Regions from separate parts of the Rhizobium sp. N731 genome, predicted to be linked through region 2. Evidence: predicted binding sites of a transcription regulator. Region 2 holds the regulator's gene; each other region holds the start of a gene.
The links. The regulator PhoB, encoded in region 2, activates phosphate uptake and scavenging genes when phosphate is short. The targets are predictions, from matches to a motif close to TGTCATNNANCTGTCAT.

Region 1 (4,210 bases), 370 kb from region 2:
ATGTACTGCCGATATGGTCGATGGACCGCACGAGATCACCGAGCAGGATGGAGACTTCGACGCTGATTTCAGCAAACAGCAGCGGCCAGGAAGGGTCGTAATCGACGACTTTGATGGCGCGCATCCTGCTTCTCTACCGTGGTCAGCGCACTTCGGCCAGCAATCCGTCCAGGATCGCGATCATCTTCTGCTCGGCCTCTTCGAGCGAGCCGCTATTGTCGAGCTCCGTCACATCGTAGTCGCCACGCACGGTCAGCGGGCCGCGGGCGAGCCTGGCCATGATGTCCTCGTGTGTCTCGCGGCCGCGCGCTTCCAGCCGGCTGGCGAGCACGTCGGGGCTGGCCGTGACATTGATGACCTTCAGCCGCGGGAAAGCGGCCTGGAAGCGGTGAAGCGCCGAGCGCGAGCCGTTGGCCACAACGACGTGGCCTCGCGACAGCGCCACCGAGACTTCGGCCGGAATGCCGTATCTCAGGCCATGCGCTTCCCACCAGACGGCGAAGGAGCCTGACTGCTCCATGGCGGCAAAGCCTTGGAGAGAGACGGAAAGGTGATCCTCGCCGCCGGCATCACGGTGGCGGGTTATGACGCGGCGGGCGAAATGCACGTTGTCGCGGCCGGCAAAACGCCGCGCAGCGAGATTCATCAGCGTGTCCTTGCCGGCGCCGCTCGGCCCGACGACGACGACCATGATGCCGCGTTCGGCTCCGGCTGCTGCATGGGGTTCGTGCGGGGTCATGCGACACGGCGTCCCCGGCGCCAGACGGAGCGTGTGACCGGCACGCCGTGCGAGCGGTGGACACGGACGAGATCGGCGCGCAACCCGGTCGCGATCCGGCCGCGATCGTCGAGGCTGACGGTGCGGGCAGGCGTCGACGTCACCATCGCGATCGCTTTCGGAAGGGTGATGCTCTCCACCTCGTCGGCAAGGATGAAGGGTGCGTGCAGCAAGCTGAGCGGCACGTAGTCGGAGGACAGCACGTCGAGCACGCCCATTTCGGCGAGATCGCGCGCGGCGATGTTGCCGGAGTGGGATTTGCCGCGCACGATATTCGGCGCGCCCATCAGTACGCTCATGCCGTGCTCGTGCGATGCCCGGGCGGCATCGAAGCTGGTCGGAAACTCGGCAAGGCGCACGCCATTGTCGATTGCCTCGTCGACATGGGAGAGCGTGGCGTCGTCATGGCTTGCGACCGTGATGCCGCGCTCGGCGCAAACCTTGGCGATGGCATTGCGATGCGGGGTTGAATTGCGCGCCGATTCCGCCTGGCGCTTGGCGACGAAACGGGCGAAGGCCTCGTCGCTCAGGCCCCGCTTCTTCTGATAGTAGAAGATGTATTGATCCATCGTCTGGAACTGTCGCTGGCCGGGCGCATGATCCATCAGCGAGACCAGCCGCACATGCGGATCGTTTTCGAAATCGGCGAAATGTTCGAGTACGTTGTCGGCCGAAACCTCGCAGCGAAGATGGATGAGGTGCTCGGCGCGCAGCCGGCCTTCCTTCTCCGCTGATTGAATGGCGTCGGCCATCTCGCGCATCTCGCCATGTTCGAAACCGCCGTCCTCGTCCGCGCCCATGCGCAGGCAGTCGAAGACCGTCGTGATGCCCGATGTGACGATCTGGGCGTCATGCGCCTGGACGGCAGCGGTCTTGTGCCAGCGGATGCCCGGGCGCGGCTGGTAATGGCCTTCGAGATGGTCGGTATGCAGTTCGACAAGGCCGGGAATGACGTAATCGCCCTCGAAATCTTCGCCGGCTACCGAATTGCCTTCGGAGACGTCGGCGATCTTGCCGTCGCGGATGAGGATCGATCCTGAAAGGATGTCGTCCTCCAGAACGATGCGGGCGTTGGAAAAGACGGTCTCTTTGCTCATATCGTCAGGTCTTTCAGCTTTTGGCGCCGGAAAGCGGCAGCCAGGAATGAACTTTGAACGGGGCGCCGCGCCTCTCCTCGATGAAGACGGCGAGGCCGGAAATTGAAAGCGGCCGGCCGGTGAAACCGGAAAAACGCTCCGCCAGGACCGTTTTCATCGTCTCGGCACGTGTCTCCGGCACCTGGCCGCTCAGCGTCATGTGGAAACCGAAATCCTCCATGACGTAAGGATAGCCCCAGCGTTGCAGATTGGCGCGCTGGCTGTCGCTGAGCCTCTCCGGATTGCGGCGCGCGATATCGGCCTCGGAAAGCGTCGCGCGGAACGGCTCGAAGGATTTTACCACCTTCGCGGCGAAATCCTGAAGAGGTTGATGAAGAGAAGCCGGAACAAGGGCAAAAAAACGGCCGAGCTGCCCGAGCACGAGTTGAGGAATCTCGAAGGCAGGGGTCCGGGCGGCAAACTCCTCGGCGAAGGCCATGAGATCCTTTTCGGTGACGGAAGCGGCAAGCGAAAACGGCGCCTTGATCGTCGCGTGAAAGCCGTAGCGGCGTGGGTCGGCGGTCAGCTCGAACTGCTCTGCCGCACCGAGTGTCTCATGGTCGGGTGCAGGATAGGTTTCGCCGGTGAAAGCATCGCGGCCGAGCCAGCGCGAAGCCGCGCCGGTCAGGGGATCTTCCTTCGGCGGCGAGAAATAGAGGGCGTAGCGCAAGGCTTTTATCCTGGGGATCATCGAAACGGGGAGGGCAATGTGCAGTGATTTGGCGGCGAACCGCAAGCAGGCTCCCGGCTAAAAGATTTCCGTGACAGAATGATGATGGCGGCAGCGCCGCCACCGCCCCTCATCGATCGATCAGTGCGTCTTCGTGCCCATCAACCGGTGGCGCAGCGCGTTCGAAGCGGCGTCGAACAGGAAGACGACGATCAGGATCAGAATGACCATATAGGCGACGTTTTCCCAGTTGGCGTTGGTGCGCATCGCCTCCCAGAGCTTGAGGCCGATGCCGCCCGCGCCGACGGCGCCGATGATGGTGGCGCCGCGCACGTTCGACTCCCACTGGTAGAGCGTCTGGCTGACGAAGATGGGAACGATCTGCGGCATGATGCCGTAACGATGGACGAGCACCGTCTGGGCGCCGGTCGATTTGATGCCTTCCCGCGGCTTGTTGTCGATGTTCTCGAGTCCCTCGGAATAAAGCTTGCCGAGGGTGCCGGTCTCGGTGAGGAAGATCGCGCCGCTGCCGGCAAGCGGCCCGGGGCCGAAGGCGCGGGTCAGGAACAGCGCCCAGATCAGCATGTCGACCGAGCGCAGGAAATCGAATGAGCGCTTGAGGATCTGGTTCAAAATGCGGTTCGACGTGATGTTGCGTGCCGCCAGGAAGGCAAGCGGGAAGGCGGCGAGCGCGCCGAGCAGCGTTCCGAGAAAGGCCATGACGATCGTCTGGAACAGCTTGGTCCAGACGTCGCCATGCTGCCATTCGCTGTTGTTCCAGATGTCATCGAAGGCGAGCGACAGATTGGTCTGGTCGGGCTTGATGCGCGGGCCGGAGACGATGAGGCCGATGACTTCGCCGACCGGCTTGTCAAAGAAGGAGGATTGCGTGTCGAAGATGAAATTCGCCCAGCCGAGGAAGCGTTTACGGACCTTGACGCGGTCGACGGAAATGCTGACGTCGCCGGCAAAGCCGAGATCCGCGAGCACGTTGTCGTCATAGACCGTCATCCAGCTCGGCACCGGCCCGACCACCTCAGGCGCGCCGCTCGAAACGTCGACGGGCACACTGACGCCGTGTGCAGTCACGATCGTTTCGCTCTTCGAGACGGTGACGCTGCGGCCGGTGCCGCTGACGGAAACGGTGATGCTGCCGTCGGGATTGTTGACCACCCAGTCCGGATGCGGATTATCGCCGAGCGGCGAGAAGCGGGGATAACGCACCTCGATCGAGCCGTCCTCCTGGATGCGGAGGTCCGGCTGGACATCGTAGCTCACCCATTGGCTGAGATAGATGCCGACGCGCTCCCAGTGGGCTTCGGCAAGAAGCTTGGGCAGGTCGAAGAACCAGACGGCGTAAAGGCCGTAGAGCAGCGTCGCGATGACAATCATCAGCCCGCCGAAACGCTGGCGGAACGAGCGGTGGAAATATTCCGGATAGCGCGCTTCGATTTCGTGCATGCGGTTGGCGTCGATCACCGTCATGGCGGCCTCAATGTTGCAGGAGGAAAGCGTGCTCGCCGACGAGACGGCGGCGCAGCCATGCGGAGAACTGGTCGACGGCGACGATCGTCACGAACAGCAGCAGGACGAGCGCCACCGTCTTGGCGCCGAAGCCGCGCGAGA
Region 2 (4,210 bases):
GGCGAGCGGTACTATTTCCTTTTCGCGCTGCAATGTCAACAAAACTGCGGCCTTAGCGTATGCAGCAAGCTTGTACAGGGGCACTTTCGGCCTTCAACAGGCATTATTGCAGAAATGACACGCAGAGGAAGCAAGTTGGGGAAAACTTGAAATTCGATTCATCCGGATTCCCGCGACTCTTGTCACGGAGTCAGCCTCACACTAGGTTAAAGTTCAATTACTAGACTGCATGCGGCGGAACTAGTCACCAAAATTGATCAAGCGTTTCTTGTTTCGGAGGCTTCCGGGACAACGGTGAGGGATTCTGCCATCACCAACGCAAACGGTGGAGACAGGGCATGAACTGGACAGACGAGCGGGTCGAGAAACTCAAGAAGCTTTGGGCCGAAGGACTGAGCGCCAGCCAGATTGCTGCGCAGCTTGGCGGCGTGAGCCGAAACGCCGTTATCGGCAAGGTGCACCGGCTGAACCTGCCGGGTCGTGCCAAGGCCGGCGGCACGGCGACGGCGGCGCGCACGCCGAAGCGCCAGACATCGGCGCCGCGCGCGCCGAACTACGCCTCCCGGATCACCACCCGCACCGTTACCCGCCAGCAGGGCGCAACGATGCTGAAGGAAGAGATCGAGATCGAAACGGTCGAGGAAATGGAATACGTGCCGAAGGGCAACGTGGTCGTGCCGATTTCCCGCCGCCTCGGCCTGACGGAACTGACCGAACGCACCTGCAAATGGCCGGTCGGCGATCCGCTGAAGGACGATTTCCACTTCTGCGGCTGCGAATCCCCTGACAATTCGCCCTATTGCAGCTATCATCAGAAGCTTGCCTATCAGCCGATCAACGAACGCCGCCGGGCGGCAGCGCGCGTCAGCTGAGCGGGCGACATCGTCGAGAGTGAGAAACGGGCCGAGCAGCCCGTTTTTTGTGATTAGAGTGGGGAAGCGACCTTTGTGTTTGGCAGCAAAGCCGACCACGCATTCCGTCATCCCAGGGCTTGACCCTGGGATCCACGACCAGGCACTCGGCTTCGATAATTTCCCTGCATTTGAATGCCATCGCTCCTCCCGCAGCGCCAGCCGCATGGATCCCAGGGTCAAGCCCTGGGATGACGGAGAGGAGAGGTGGTGCCTGGATGACAGAGGTGAGGTGGTGCCCGCTCATACGCCGCGCCGGTGCAATGAAGGGCCTGGGAAAGGCTGCACCGGCGGGAACGCCGACCACACACTCCCTCAGCCTCAGGCCTCCATCGAATAGCCGGCGCCGCGGACGGTGCGGATGACGTCCTGCATGTTGGAGAAATTCAGCGCCTTGCGCAGGCGGCCGACATGGACGTCGACGGTGCGTTCATCGACATAGATGTCGTGGCCCCAGACGCCGTCGAGCAGCTGCGAGCGCGAGAAGACGCGGCCCGGCGACGACATCAGGAATTCCAACAGGCGGAATTCGGTCGGGCCGAGGCGGACTTCGCGGCTCTTGCGATGAACGCGATGGGTTTCGCGGTCGAGTTCGATATCGCCGCATTTCAACACCGAGGACAGCACCTCGGGACGGGCCCGACGCAGCATCGCCTTGACGCGGGCGACGAGTTCGGGGGTCGAGAAGGGCTTGACGACATAATCGTCGGCGCCGGTGGACAGTCCGCGCACCCGCTCGCTCTCCTCGCCGCGCGCCGTCAGCATGATGATCGGCAGCCGCTCGGTTTCCGGCCGCATGCGCAGGCGCCGGCAGAGTTCGATGCCGGAGACGCCGGGCAACATCCAGTCGAGGATGAGGAGATCGGGCGTGCGCTCCTGAAGCCTGATTTCGGCCTCGTCGCCGCGCAGGATGGTATCGACTTCAAAGCCTTCCGCTTCGAGATTATAGCGAAGGAGCACGCTGAGCGCTTCCTCGTCTTCAACAACTGCGACTCTCGGGATCATGCGTGTCCGTCTCCTCGCGCACAAGCCTTAAACCGGGACGATTTAACCAGGCGTCCTGCGCAAATTCAGAAATTGGCTGCGACCTCTTTGCGCGCCCCGAACGGGCGCGCACGCAAGTGACTGGTCCGGGCGGCGGGCTCGGGCGGCTCGTTCGGAACGATTATTCCGTCGCGGCGCCGACGGTGTTGGCGCTGTCATCCTTCGGACGATCGCCTTCCGGCTGGGCGCCCGTCGCCATGTAGTAGATCGTCTCGGCGATGTTGGTGGCATGGTCGCCGATGCGCTCGATGTTCTTGGCGCAGAAGAGCAGATGCGTGCAGCTCGTGATGTTGCGCGGATCTTCCATCATGTAGGTCAAGAGCTCGCGGAACAGCGAGGTGTACATCGCATCGATCTCGTTGTCGCGCTCGCGGATGGCGGTCGCCTTGTCGGCGGCGCGCGTCGTATAGACGTCGAGCACTTCCTTGAGCTGGACGAGCGCCAGCTCGGACAGGTGCTCGAGACCGCGGGCGAGCTTGCGCGGAACGCCGGTGCTCTGCACGGCGATGACGCGCTTGGCGGTGTTCTTGCCGAGGTCGCCGACGCGTTCGAGGTCGGCGGCGATGCGGATCGAACCCATGATTTCGCGCAGGTCGGCGGCCATCGGCTGGCGGCGGGCGATGGTGACGATCGCCTTGTCGCCGATCTCGCGCTCGGTGTGATCGAGGATCACATCGTCGGAGATGACCTTCTGCGCCAGCGCCGTATCGCCGTTGACCAGCGCCCGGACGGATTCGGCGACCATCTGCTCGGCCAGGCCGCCCATTTCGGAAATCCGCCTGGAGAGGAACTTCAGATCATCATCATAGGCAGAATAAATATGTGTCGATGCCATGGGGCTTTGTCCTCGAATAACGGGAAGGCTTCGGATTGCCGCAATCAGCCGAAGCGACCCATGATGTAGTCCTGGGTGCGCGGATCGTCCGGGTTGGTGAACATCTTGTCGGTGTCGTTCTCCTCGACGAGGTTGCCGAGGTGGAACATGGCGGTGCGCTGCGAGACACGCGCGGCCTGCTGCATGGAGTGGGTGACGATGACGATCGTGTAGTTCTCGCGCAGCTCGTGGATCAGTTCCTCGACCTTGGCGGTGGCGATCGGGTCGAGCGCCGAGCAGGGTTCGTCCATCAGGATGACCTCAGGGCTGACGGCAACGGCGCGGGCGATGCACAGGCGCTGCTGCTGACCGCCGGAGAGGCCGGTGCCGGACTCGTGCACGCGGTCCTTGACCTCGTTCCAGAGGCCGGCGCGCTGCAGGCTGGTCTCGACGATCTGGTCGAGATCGGCCTTCGACTTGGCGAGGCCATGGATGCGCGGTCCGTAGGAGACGTTTTCGTAGATCGACTTCGGGAACGGGTTCGGCTTCTGGAAAACCATGCCGACGCGAGCGCGAAGTTCGACGACGTCGATATCCGGATCATAGATGTCGTCGCTGTCGAGCGTGATCTTGCCGGTGACGCGGCACCCCTCGATCGTGTCGTTCATGCGGTTGAGGCTTCGCAGGAAAGTCGACTTGCCGCAGCCCGAGGGGCCGATCAGGGCGGTTACGGTGTTTTCGCGGATGTTCAGGTTCACGTCGAAAAGCGCACGCTTCTCGCCGTAGTATACGGAGACATCCTGTCCGATCATTTTATACGGGACGTTGCTCATCTTCTGATCCAGCGCCTTTTCAACTGCAGCTTCCGTCAGCATGTTCATGATATCTACTCCGTTTACCAGCGGCGCTCGAAGCGACGACGCAAGAGGATGGCGCCCATGTTCATGACGATCAGGAACAGGAGCAGGACGATGATGGCACCCGAAGTACGTTCCACGAAGGCACGTTCGGCCTCGTTCGCCCACATATAGACCTGGACCGGCAGGGCCGTCGAGGGATCGAGCGGCGTCGTCGGCGCATTGGCGACGAAGGCGACCATGCCGATCAGGAGCAGCGGCGCGGTTTCGCCGAGCGCATGCGCCAGCCCGATGATCGTGCCGGTGAGGATGCCGGGCATGGCGAGCGGCAGGACATGGTGGAACACCATCTGCATCTTCGAGGCGCCGAGGCCGAGGGCTGCGGCGCGGATCGACGGTGGCACGGCGCGCAGTGCGGCGCGGGTGGCGATGATGATCGTCGGCAGGGTCATCAGCGTCAGCACCAGGCCGCCGACCAACGAGGCCGAGCGCGGCAGGCCGATGAAGTTGATGAAGACGGAAAGGCCGAGCAGACCGTAGACGATCGACGGGACGGCGGCGAGGTTGTTGATGTTGACCTCGAT
Region 3 (4,210 bases), 450 kb from region 2:
CCAACGCGTCGGGCTTCAACCTCGTCAGTGCCGTCAGGGACGGCAACCGCCGCGTCGTCGGCGTCGTGCTCGGCGGCCGCACCGCCCGCAGCCGCGATGCCAGGATGGAGGCACTGCTCGACCGCTATCTCGGCCGCGCCTCGTCATCCGGCGGCGCCAGGCTGATGGCGAGCGTCGGCGCCAGGGAGCCGGTCGAAGTCGCGTCCGCCGCCGAGGCTTCCGATGTTCCGGTGCCGGCGAACGCGCCGCGCCCTGACGAAGATCTCGCAGCGAAGAGCCTGGCTTATGCTGATGACGCCGTCGTGCCGCTGGAGCGTCCTGTCGCGATGGACGAGATCCTGAATGCCGGCAAGACCGGCAAGGCTTCGGCCGAGAAAGCCGACGGAACCTGGCAGATCCAGATTTCAGCGGCGCCGAGCGCCGATGCGGCGCGGGCGCTTCTTGCCCAGGCACAGTCGGAAGGCGGCGCGCCGCTGGTCTCCGCCTCACCCTATACCGAGGCTGTCGGGCAGGGGGCGAACAGGATCTATCGCGCCCGCTTCGTCGGTTTCGCCAGCAGGGACGCCGCCGCCTCCGCCTGCGATGCGCTGAAACAGCGTTCCTATGATTGCATGCTGCTGCCCGATCACAGCTAATCGCGGCCGCCATATTCCACTCTGGACAAGCAGCGGGAATCAGCGTCTCCTCCATAAACAAAAGGAGAACATTGATGCTGCGCCGTCTCGCCGACCAGTTCGAAGCCGCTTCCTCTGCCCATGTCGCCGCCAATGGCATCGAGCGAGATGCCGACTGGTTCCTGTTGAAACTGCAGGAGGAAATGGGAGAGCTCACCCAGGCCTGGAACCGGCTGACCGGTCGGGGCCGTGCGAAGGGCCGCTCTCCTGAGGATATCAGGCGCGAGCTGGCAGACGAGACTGCCGACCTGCTCGGTCACCTCATGCTGTTTGCTCGCCGTAACGACATCGACCTCGCCGCCGCGATCGAGCGGAAGTGGCGGTTTCAGCCGAGCAGGTAAGAAATCGGGAGCGACATCAGAAGATTTTGCTCAAGCCGGTCACCAGCCAAAAGGAAAGCGCCGATATTATCGCCGCGGCCGGCAGGGTGATGATCCATGCGATCACGATGTTGCCGGCAAGTCCCCACCTGACGGCGGACACGCGCCGGGCGGCGCCGACGCCGATGATGGCGCCCGTAATGGTATGGGTGGTCGAAACGGGGATGCCGAGCCAGGTGGCGCCGAACAGCGTCAAGGCACCGCCCGTTTCGGCGCAGAATCCTTGCATCGGGTTCAGCCGGGTGATCTTCGAGCCCATCGTATGGACGATACGCCAGCCGCCGAACAAGGTGCCGAGCGCCATCGCCGCCTGGCATGAAATCACCACCCAGAGCGGCACGTGGAAGCTGCCACCCAGATAGCCCTGCGAGTAAAGAAGCACGGCAATGATGCCCATGGTCTTCTGGGCGTCATTGCCGCCGTGGCCGAGCGAATAGAGCGACGCCGACACGAATTGCAGGAAACGGAAGGACCGATCGACTGCAAAGGGTGTTTGCCGGATGAAGGTCCAGGTCACGGCGAGGATCAGGAACAGTGCCAGGAGAAAGCCGATCATCGGCGACATGACGATGGCGGCGGCAGTCTTGAGAAGCCCGCTCCAGACGATCGAGCTCAAGCCGGTTTTGGCAAGGCCCGCACCGACCAGCCCGCCGACGAGCGCATGGGATGAACTGGAGGGAATGCCGAAGATCCAGGTCACGACATTCCAGACGATGGCGCCGATCAGGGCCGCGAAAATCACCTGCGGTGTGACGATCGCCGGGTCGATGATGCCGGTGCCGAGCGTCTCGGCCACATGCAGGCCGAAGAACAGGAAGGCGATGAAATTGAAGAATGCCGCCCAGAAGACCGCATATTGCGGCCTCAGGACCCGTGTCGAGACGATTGTCGCGATCGAGTTGGCCGCATCATGCAGGCCATTGAGAAAATCGAACAGCAGCGCGATGCCGATCAGGCCGACAAGAAGCGGAAGTGCAAGGGCGGCATCCATCAGACATTCTCGATCACGATGCCGCTGATCTCGTTGGCGACGTCCTCGAAACGGTCGACCACCTTCTCCAGCTCGCCGTAGATCTCGCTGCCGATCATATAGGCCATTGCATTGCCGGCGCCGTGCCGGCGAAACAGATCCTTGAGCCCCTGCTCGTGCAGCTCGTCGGAGCGACCTTCCACCCGCGTGACCTGCTCGACGATGGCAGAAAGCCGCGGCGCATTGGCGCTTATGCGATCAAGCAAGGGAATGGCCTCGGCAATGAGATTGGCAGCCTCCACAACGGTCTTGCCCATCTCTTGCATCCGCGGGTCGAAGCTGGTCTGCTCGAAGAGCCGGATGGTTTTGACGGTCTTGTGCATCATGTCGATCGCATCATCCATGGATTGGATGAGATCCTTGATATCTCCGCGATCGAAAGGCGTGATGAAGCTCCGCCGGACGGCCTGCATGACTTCGCGCGTTATATCGTCGGCCTGATCTTCCAGCCGCACGATCGTTTCGCATTGACGATCGATCTCTATGCCCGACAGCAACCTGTCCAGAGCCTGTGCGGCGTCGACGATCGTTCTGGAATGTTGTTCGAAAAGGACGAAGAACCGGTCTTCGCGCGGCATCAACTTTCGAAACCAACCCAGCATGGACACCTCGTGATCTTTGGTCTGCGCTATAGGCGCAAGCCGTCCTAAACCGTATCCCATTGAAGAGATAGGGGTGAATTTCAGTTTATGACAGATTTGTGACGGCGCCGCCCTTGAAGTAGAGATATAGTTGAGGAACATTGGCGGCGCCCCCAACCTTGTTCAGCGTCTCAAGCTTCTTTTTCACGCTTGATCTATCGCTCAGGAGATTACCACGGCTTCCGCCACCAATGATGGCCGGCCGGCGGCGGCTGAAGCCAATGCCGAAGAAAGCTAGATCCTATCTCGGCCGGCTGGCAGGCGCGACCGATCAGCTCTTGAGGGGGGAAGCAATCGAGCAGTTTGCGGCGATCTGTTATCGAAAAGTCGGCGTTGGTTGATATCCTCCTGGTCACGTCGCGCGACAGCGGCCGCTGGATCATTCCCAAGGGCTGGCCTATTGCGAAGCTCGCACCCCACCAGGTTGCCGAGCGCGAGGCTTGGGAGGAGGCCGGGGTGAAGGGTAAGGCCAGGAAGCGCCCCTTTGGCTTCTACACCTATATCAAGACGCTGGCCAACGGGGAGCGCGTTCCTTCCGTCGTTCAGGTCCATCTCTTGCAAGCCGAAAAAATTGACGAGAAGTTTCCGGAGGAAAAACAACGAAACAGCCGATGGCTCCCGCCGCTCGAAGCCGCTGCTCTCGTCCGCGAGCCCGAACTGAAAAGCTTGCTCGGCAAGGTTGAAAGAGCGGTGGTGAAGCCGCCTAAAGCGTGATGCCGAATGTCGGGATGGCTCCAGCTCTTTCGTCAGCCGACCTTGTAGCGATAGAACTTGCTGTCCACCGCCATCAGCGGAAACGAGCGGGGCAGGGCGCCCTTGGCGATCTCGGTAAAGCCGTTCTTCTCGTAGAAGCGATGGGCGGCGACGAATTTGTCCGTCGTGCCGAGGAAGATATCGGTAAGGCCGGCATCTCTGGCGTGATCGAACAGACGCTCGAGAAGCCGCGCCGCCACGCCGTGTTCGCGGCCGCGAACCTCGGCGGCGACGAACATCTTGCGCAGTGCCGCCTGGTTGTTGCCGATGTCCTTCAGCCCAAGCGTGCCGACAATCGCGCCGTCCTTGACGGCGACCCAGAACTCACCTTTGCCGGACTGATAGAAATCCGGGATGACCCTGAGATCCGGCTGGGCATCGGCTGTGATGTCGATGCCGAACTCCTCGCGCTGGATCGGCAGGATCACCGACAGCACGTCATCGGCATCGCCGGCGGCAAAAGGTCTGATTTCGATCTCTGCCATCATGAAATCCTCAGCCTCAGGTCTGCGTGCCGCCGACGGTGATCTGATCCATGCGCAGATGCGGCTGGCCGACGCCGACCGGAACCCATTGGCCGGCCTTGCCGCAATTGCCGATGCCGGTATCGAGCTTCATGTCGTTGCCGATCATCGACACCCGCTTCATCGCATCCGGGCCGTTGCCGATCAGCATGGCGCCCTTGATCGGTGCGCCGACTTTGCCGTTCTCGATGAGATAGGCCTCGGTGCA

Region 1: the regulator PhoB is predicted to act here: its motif matches at 2,676-2,692, upstream of AMK02_RS00815 (DUF1045 domain-containing protein).
Region 3: the regulator PhoB is predicted to act here: its motif matches at 2,774-2,790, upstream of AMK02_RS04895 (DUF47 domain-containing protein).

The regions. Positions count from the first base shown of each region.
Region 1 covers NZ_CP013601.1:171,972-176,181, forward strand. Annotated here, with positions in the region: partial or broken gene AMK02_RS00800 (GrpB family protein) at 1-124, opposite strand, end outside; gene phnN (phosphonate metabolism protein/1,5-bisphosphokinase (PRPP-forming) PhnN) at 143-739, opposite strand; gene AMK02_RS00810 (alpha-D-ribose 1-methylphosphonate 5-triphosphate diphosphatase) at 736-1,875, opposite strand; gene AMK02_RS00815 (DUF1045 domain-containing protein) at 1,889-2,584, opposite strand; gene phnE (phosphonate ABC transporter, permease protein PhnE) at 2,726-4,069, opposite strand; gene phnE (phosphonate ABC transporter, permease protein PhnE) at 4,077-4,210, opposite strand, start outside.
Region 2 covers NZ_CP013601.1:542,958-547,167, reverse strand. Annotated here, with positions in the region: gene AMK02_RS02705 (GcrA family cell cycle regulator) at 339-872, shown strand; gene phoB (phosphate regulon transcriptional regulator PhoB) at 1,233-1,916, opposite strand; gene phoU (phosphate signaling complex protein PhoU) at 2,077-2,790, opposite strand; gene pstB (phosphate ABC transporter ATP-binding protein PstB) at 2,835-3,650, opposite strand; gene pstA (phosphate ABC transporter permease PstA) at 3,665-4,210, opposite strand, start outside.
Region 3 covers NZ_CP013601.1:995,575-999,784, forward strand. Annotated here, with positions in the region: gene AMK02_RS04880 (D-alanyl-D-alanine carboxypeptidase family protein) at 1-635, shown strand, start outside; gene AMK02_RS04885 (pyrophosphatase) at 710-1,015, shown strand; gene AMK02_RS04890 (inorganic phosphate transporter) at 1,032-2,045, opposite strand; gene AMK02_RS04895 (DUF47 domain-containing protein) at 2,045-2,686, opposite strand; gene AMK02_RS04900 (NUDIX hydrolase) at 3,059-3,439, shown strand; gene AMK02_RS04905 (GNAT family N-acetyltransferase) at 3,472-3,963, opposite strand; gene tldD (metalloprotease TldD) at 3,980-4,210, opposite strand, start outside.